2 regions of the Alloalcanivorax dieselolei B5 genome follow, and region 2 is predicted to be linked to the other one. Evidence: predicted binding sites of a transcription regulator. Region 2 holds the regulator's gene; the other holds the start of a gene.
The links. Region 2 encodes PhoB, which activates phosphate uptake and scavenging genes when phosphate is short. Its sites were predicted from a motif close to TGTCATANNNNTGTCANA; they were not measured.
Positions count from the first base shown of each region.

Region 1: a site for PhoB is predicted at 1,788-1,805, ahead of ppk1 (polyphosphate kinase 1). Genes of this name have one in related genera too.

Region 1 covers NC_018691.1:4,472,702-4,476,116, forward strand. Annotated here, with positions in the region: gene greB (transcription elongation factor GreB) at 1-197, opposite strand, end outside; gene hemB (porphobilinogen synthase) at 406-1,419, shown strand; gene ppk1 (polyphosphate kinase 1) at 1,850-3,415, shown strand, end outside.
Region 2 covers NC_018691.1:4,816,181-4,819,595, reverse strand. Annotated here, with positions in the region: gene phoR (phosphate regulon sensor histidine kinase PhoR) at 1-1,132, opposite strand, end outside; gene phoB (phosphate regulon transcriptional regulator PhoB) at 1,204-1,908, opposite strand; gene ubiA (4-hydroxybenzoate octaprenyltransferase) at 2,046-2,918, opposite strand; gene B5T_RS21615 (chorismate--pyruvate lyase family protein) at 2,930-3,415, opposite strand, start outside.

The DNA of each region.
Region 1 (3,415 bases), 340 kb from region 2:
TCGCGCAGCTGCTTCTTGCCGTAGATATACTCGGCATTCTCCGAACGATCCCCCTGGGCGGCGGCCTCCTGTACCGCCTGCGTCACCTGGGGGCGGGTCTCTTTCCACAGGGTCTGCAATTCCCGGTTCATGGCTTGATAGCCCTCGGGCGTGATGTATTTTGAACCCGGTTTGCCTTGGGGTCGCCAACGTCCCATAACTTTCCTCAGAACCTGTTTACCGATCCAGTCCGCCGGCATTGGTGCCCTTTTGCCGGCGCTGCTACACTGCCCACGCGCGCACCGCGCTATCATCTCTCGATTGTCACGCCACGGCCAGCGGCGACCCCGGGGCCCGGCGTTGATCCGTTACCGAGACCGCTTACCGAGTCCCTTTATCGAGGCTCTTTGATCGAGGTAGTGCTCTATGTCCTTTCCCCGTGCCCCCTGGCCGCATACCCGCATGCGTCGCATGCGCAAAGACGATTTTTCCCGCCGCATGATGCGCGAGTCCGTGCTCACGCCCAGCGACCTGATCTACCCGGTGTTCATCATCGAAGGCGAGAACCGTACCGAAACGGTGGCTTCCATGCCCGGCGTGGAACGCATGAGCATCGATCTGTTGTGCCGTGAGGCGGAGGAACTGGCCGCCCTGGGCGTCCCGGCCATGGCCCTGTTCCCGTCCACTCCGGCGGAGGCCAAAAGCCTGGACGCGGCGGAAGCCTGGAACCCGGACGGTCTGGTGCAGCGCTGTACCCGGGCGATCAAGGCGGCGGTGCCGGCAATGGCGGTGATCACCGACGTGGCCCTGGACCCGTTCACCATTCACGGCCAGGACGGCATCCTCGACGAAGACGGCTACGTGCTCAACGAGGAAACGGTGCAGGCGCTGGTGCGCCAGGCTCTGTCCCATGCCGAGGCCGGCGCCGATTTCGTCGCGCCGTCGGACATGATGGACGGCCGTATCGGCGAGATCCGCCAGGCCCTGGAAGACAACCACCACATCCTCACTCGCATCATGGCTTACTCCGCCAAGTACGCTTCCGCCTACTACGGCCCATTCCGCGACGCGGTGGGCTCCGCCGGCAATCTGGGCAAGGCGGACAAGAACACTTATCAGATGGACCCGGGCAACTCCGACGAGGCGTTGCACGAAATCGCCCTGGATCTGGCCGAGGGCGCCGACGTGGTGATGGTGAAGCCGGGCATGCCCTATCTGGATGTGATCCGGCGAGTCAAGGACGAGTTCAAAGTGCCGGTGTTCGCCTACCAAGTCAGCGGCGAATACGCCATGCACATGGCCGCGTTCCAGAACGGCTGGCTGGATGAAGACAAGGTCATGATGGAGTCCCTGCTGGCGTTCAAGCGGGCCGGCGCCAGCGGCATCCTCACCTATTTCGCCAAACGCGCGGCGCAACGGCTGCAGAACCAGCCCTCCTGAGCAGGCCGCCGCCCTGATCGCGGTCCATGGACCACTACTGTCCCGCAGTTTTATTCATCAAATTGGGAAGATCTGGCTTTGCCGTACTTTCCGATGCAACGTGGTCTTGACGTCATGAATCAGGGACAGCGCCGCTAAGGACGTCTCACCCTCTCCCCCGGCCCCTCTCCCCTCAAGGGAGAGGGGAGCAAACCAAACCTGTCTATTCGGTCCCCTCTCCCTTGAGGGGAGAGGGACAGGGAGAGGGTGAAACAGCGGCCAAATTTGGCACAGACTCAACTGTGTGGGACAGCACTGGTCCACGGAGCGCGACGTTTTCCGCTGTTCACTGTTAACTATCAACTGTTAACTGCTCCATCCCCTCTTCCTGTCATTCTCTTGTCACGTTAATGTCATCTAATGAGCGCCTCCCCCGGGCCAGGATGACATCATGAACGCCAACACCAATCAGCCGTCCATGGACTTGAACAGCCCCGAGCACTACATCAACCGCGAACTGAGCCTGCTGCAGTTCAACCTGCGGGTGCTGGAGCAGGCCATGGATGAGCGTCACCCTCTGATGGAGCGTCTCAACTTCCTGCTGATCTTCTCCTCCAACATGGATGAGTTCTTCGAGATCCGGGTGGCGGGGCTGCGCAATCAGATGGAGACCGGCACCGGCACGCCGGGACCGGACGGCATGCTGCCCCAGGAAGTGCTGGCGGACATCTCGCGCATTACCCACGAAGCAGTGCAGCGCCAGTATCATATTCTCCAGGGCATCATTTTGCCGGCGTTGGCGGAAGAGGGCGTGCATTTCCTGCGTCGTGAAGACTGGAACGCCGCCCAGGCCGAATGGGTCAAGAAATACTTCCGTGACCAGGTCTACCCGGTGCTCACGCCCATCGCCCTGGACCCGGCCCACCCGTTCCCGCGACTGGTCAACAAGAGTCTCAACTTCATCGTGCCGCTGGACGGAAAGGACGCGTTCGGCCGCTCCACGGGGCTGGCCATCGTGCCCGCACCGCGCTCACTGCCGCGCCTGATCCGACTGCCCGACGAAGTGTGCGAAAACGGCGACGACAATTTCATCTTTCTCTCCTCCATGATCCATGCCCACGTCAGCGATCTGTTTCCAGGCATGAAAGCCACCGGCTGCTACCAGTTCCGCGTCACCCGCAACGCGGATCTGGAGGTGGACGAGGACGTGGAGGATCTGGCCAGCGCGCTCAAAGGGGAGCTGCTGTCCCGGCGCTACGGCGATGAGGTGCGGCTGGAAGTGGCGGATAACTGCCCGCAGCATCTGATCGATTATCTGCTGGAACAGTTTGAACTGGGTCAGGTAGACGCCTATAAGGCCAACGGGCCGGTGAACCTGGCGCGCATGTTCACCAGCGTCAACCGGCCGCGCCTGCACTATCCGCCTTTCACCCCGCGGGTGCCGGCACCGGTGCGCAAGTACGAAAGCATTTTCGATGCCATCGATCAGGGCGATATCCTGCTGCACCACCCGTTCGAGAGTTTCAGCCCAGTGGTCAATCTGCTGGCCGAAGCGGCCCGGGATCCCAAGGTTCTGGCGATCAAACAAACCCTGTATCGCACCGGCACCAACTCGGAAATTCTGGATCATCTGGAAACCGCCGCCCGTAATGGCAAGGAAGTTATCGCCGTGGTGGAACTGCGCGCCCGCTTCGACGAGGAGTCCAACATCGAGGGCGCCCGCCGCCTGCAGGAAGCCGGCGCCATCGTGGTGTACGGCGTGGTGGGTTATAAAACCCACTCGAAGATGCTGCTGGTGCTGCGCCGGGACGGCGACGGCATGAAGCGCTACGCCCATCTGGGCACTGGCAATTACCACACCAAAACCACCAAGTTCTACACCGACTACGGGCTGCTCACCGCCGAGCCGGGAATCTGCCAGGACGTGCACAAGATCTTCCAGGAACTCACCGGCATGGGTAAGGCGGCACGGCTCAAGCAACTCAAGCATGCGCCGTTCACCCTGCATCCAAGCCTG
Region 2 (3,415 bases):
CGGGCCGGTAGAAACGCTCGGTCAGGCGCGGAATATGTTTCGGATCGATACCAGTGCCGTCGTCGGAGACGGAAAAGTGGGCGCCTTTGTCGTCCTGCCACCAGCGGATCAGGATATGGCCGCCTTCCGGCGTGTACTTCACCGCATTGGTGATCAGGTTGCCGAAGGCGCTTTCCAGTTCCGCCGGGTCGGCCACCAGCCGGGCGGTTTCCGGCACCTCCAGAACGATCTGGTGATGCTTGTCCGGCGCCAGTGCCAGGGCGCTCTCGCGCATGCGCTTGAGCATGCCATGCACGGTCACCGCCTGGTGGGTATTGTCGGTGTTGGTGCTTTCCAGCCGCGACAGCAGCAGCAAGTCATGCACCAGGGCTTCCATGCGTTGGGACTGGCTGGCCATTTGCGACAGCGCTCGGCGTAACCGGGCCTGCTCCTCCGGCACGGTATCCTGCAGGGTCTCCAGATAGCCTTTGAGCACGGTCAGTGGCGTTTTCAGCTCATGACTGACGTTGGCGACGAAATCCTTGCGCATCTCCTCCAGGTGATGCAGCCGGGTGACATCGCGGGCCAGGATCAGCTGGTCACCGACGCCGAACTCGGTGATGCGGAATTGCAGGATGCGGTTGTCGTCCACCGGCCCGGGGATTTCCAGCGGTTCACGAAAATCGCCGCAGGACAGGTATTCGGTGAAGCGGGGGTGGCGGATCAGGTTGGTGAGCGGCTGGCCGAGATCCTTTTCCTCGTTCAGCCCCATCAACCGGTGCGCGGCGTGGTTCCAGTATTCCAGGTAGCCGTGGCTGTCGATCAGCACCACCGCGTCTTCCAGCGCATTCACCGATTGCTGGGCGCGCAGGATGATGCCCTGCAGGTTCTCCTGAGCGCGTCGTTCCTGCTGAAACAGGTGCTCCAACCGGGTATAGAACTCGCCCCACAGCCCCACACTGTCCGGCGGCTCGGTGTGTTCCTCGCGGATCAGCCAGGTGTAGAGGGCGAACAGCTGGCGGGTGCTCCAAACGATGTAACCGAGCAGACCCACCACCAGAGGCCAGACGTTCTGTACCGCCAGGGCCGCGACCAGCGACAGGGCGATAAGAACAATGATGCGGTTTACTTCCTTGGCCAGACTGCTTTTCATTGGCCGTTGCTTCCTCTCAGGGCCGTTGCGGAGGGGGAGGCCCGTTTCGGCCGATCCGTATCAGGGTCGTCTCAGGACACCTGGGCGGATCTTACCGAAAAGCGATAACCGGTGCCCCGCACGGTCTGAATGAAACCATCAAAGCCATGAGGCGCCAAGGCCTTGCGCAGACGGCGGATATGCACATCGATGGTACGGTCCTCCACGTACACATTGGCGCCCCAGACCTGATCCAGCAACTGGGTGCGGGAATAGGCCCGTTCCTGGTGACTCATGAAGAACTCGAGCAAACGGTATTCGGTGGGGCCCATGTCCACGGGTACCCCGTTGGCGCTGATGCGATGGCTGACCGGATCCAGGCACAGGCCCTGGACGTCGATCTCCTTTTCACCGGCGGCGGCGGAGGAGCGGCGCAACACCGCGCGAATGCGCGCGATCAACTCGCGGGTGGAGAAGGGTTTGGTGACATAATCGTCGGCGCCCACGTCCAATCCCTGGATCTTGTTATCTTCCTCGCTTTTGGCGGTGAGCATGATGATCGGCACTTCACTGGTGTTGTCGTCCCGTTTCAGGCGACGGGCCAGTTCGATGCCGGTTACCGAGGGCAGCATCCAGTCCAGCAATACCAGGTCCGGCCGTTCGTCGACGATGCGTTCGTGGGCTTGCTGGGCGCTTTCAGCCTCGAGTACGTCGAAATCGGCTAATTCAAGGGCCACGGACACCATTTCCCGGATGGCCGGTTCGTCGTCGACAATGAGGATGCGATTTTTTGACATAGTTCGGTCTTCCGCTTTCCCGCCCGGATGTAGGGAGCCTCATTAGATGGCTTTTTTATGACATCTTGATGACAGATTTGCCAACCTTTTCGCCGCCGCTCGCGCCATTACGCCGGGCGGCGGCGTTTCCGGGTGGGTCACAAATATTGCAGAAACAGACCGACGAAAACGCAGGCGCCCACCCAGTGGTTGTTAAGAAAGGCGTGAAAGCAGGGCCAGCGTTCCCGGTAGCGGATGCGCCATTGTTGATGACTGAACAGGGCGAGGGCGCCCAGCAGGCCCAGGTACCAGGGCAGGCCGAAGCCCAGGCGCAGCCCCACCAGCACCAGCCCGGCCAGCACCAGACCCTGGAGAATGCCGATGATCACCTTGTCCAGATCCCCGAACAGGATGGCGGTGCTTTTGATCCCGATCTTGAGGTCATCCTCGCGGTCGCACATGGCGTACTCGGTATCGTAGGCCACCGTCCACAGCAGATTGATGATGAACAGCAGCCAGGCGATGGGCGGCACGCTGGCGGTTTCGGCACCGAACGCCATGGGAATGGCCCAACTGAAGGCGGCGCCCAGCACCACCTGGGGCAGGTTGGTGAAGCGCTTGGTGAACGGATAAAGAATGGCCAGGCCCAGCCCGCCGAACGCCAGCCAGAAGGTGAAGCGGTTCAGGAACAACACCAGGATCAGGGCGATGAACAGCAGGCCCACGAACAACCCCAGGGCCTGTTTGGCGCTCAGGGCGCCGGTGGCCAGCGGGCGTTGCCGGGTGCGCTCCACCGAACCGTCGAAGTCGCGGTCGGCGAAGTCATTGATCACGCAGCCGGCGGCGCGCATCACGAACACCCCGAGCACGAAGATGACAATGTTCTTCAGGCTCGGCGTGCCATCGGCGGCGATCCACAGCGCCCACAGCGTGGGCCACATCAGCAGCATGCTGCCGATCGGCCGGTCCAGGCGCATCAGCTGAATCCAGGGCCACAGCGAGGGATAACGGTGTTCCACGAAAGCCAGCATGGTTGTTCCTTCTATTGTTCCCCGACCTGTTCTTCCCCCACCAGGGACCAGAGCGCGGGCAGAAAATACTCCGCCACCAGCAACGGCCGTCCCCTTTTCACGAAACGGGTCTGGCGCCCCCAACACGGCCCGCGGCCCGCCGGCGACAGGCCATAACGGACCCACACCTGATCCCGGTGTGCCTCGGGGTAACGGTATAACTCACTGCCCAGCGAACGGCCACCCATATGCGCCAGATTGCGATTGGCCCAGCGCAGACTGAGCAGCGGCAGGACGCTGCGGGCTTCCACCACCGGAGTGTCGCACAGCATCAGCGTGACTTCCCGGATCAGCGCGATGCGGCGCCCGCTCTGGTGTAACTGCTCGCGTTCGAAAGGCGCGGGGACCGTCACCAGGGAGCGGTTGTGGCGGACATGAAAAGCGCCGTGGCGGCGCAGGCGGGCGGTGAGGGATCCGGGGTCACCGAGCCAGTCGCGGATGAGCGGTGGTACGGTAAG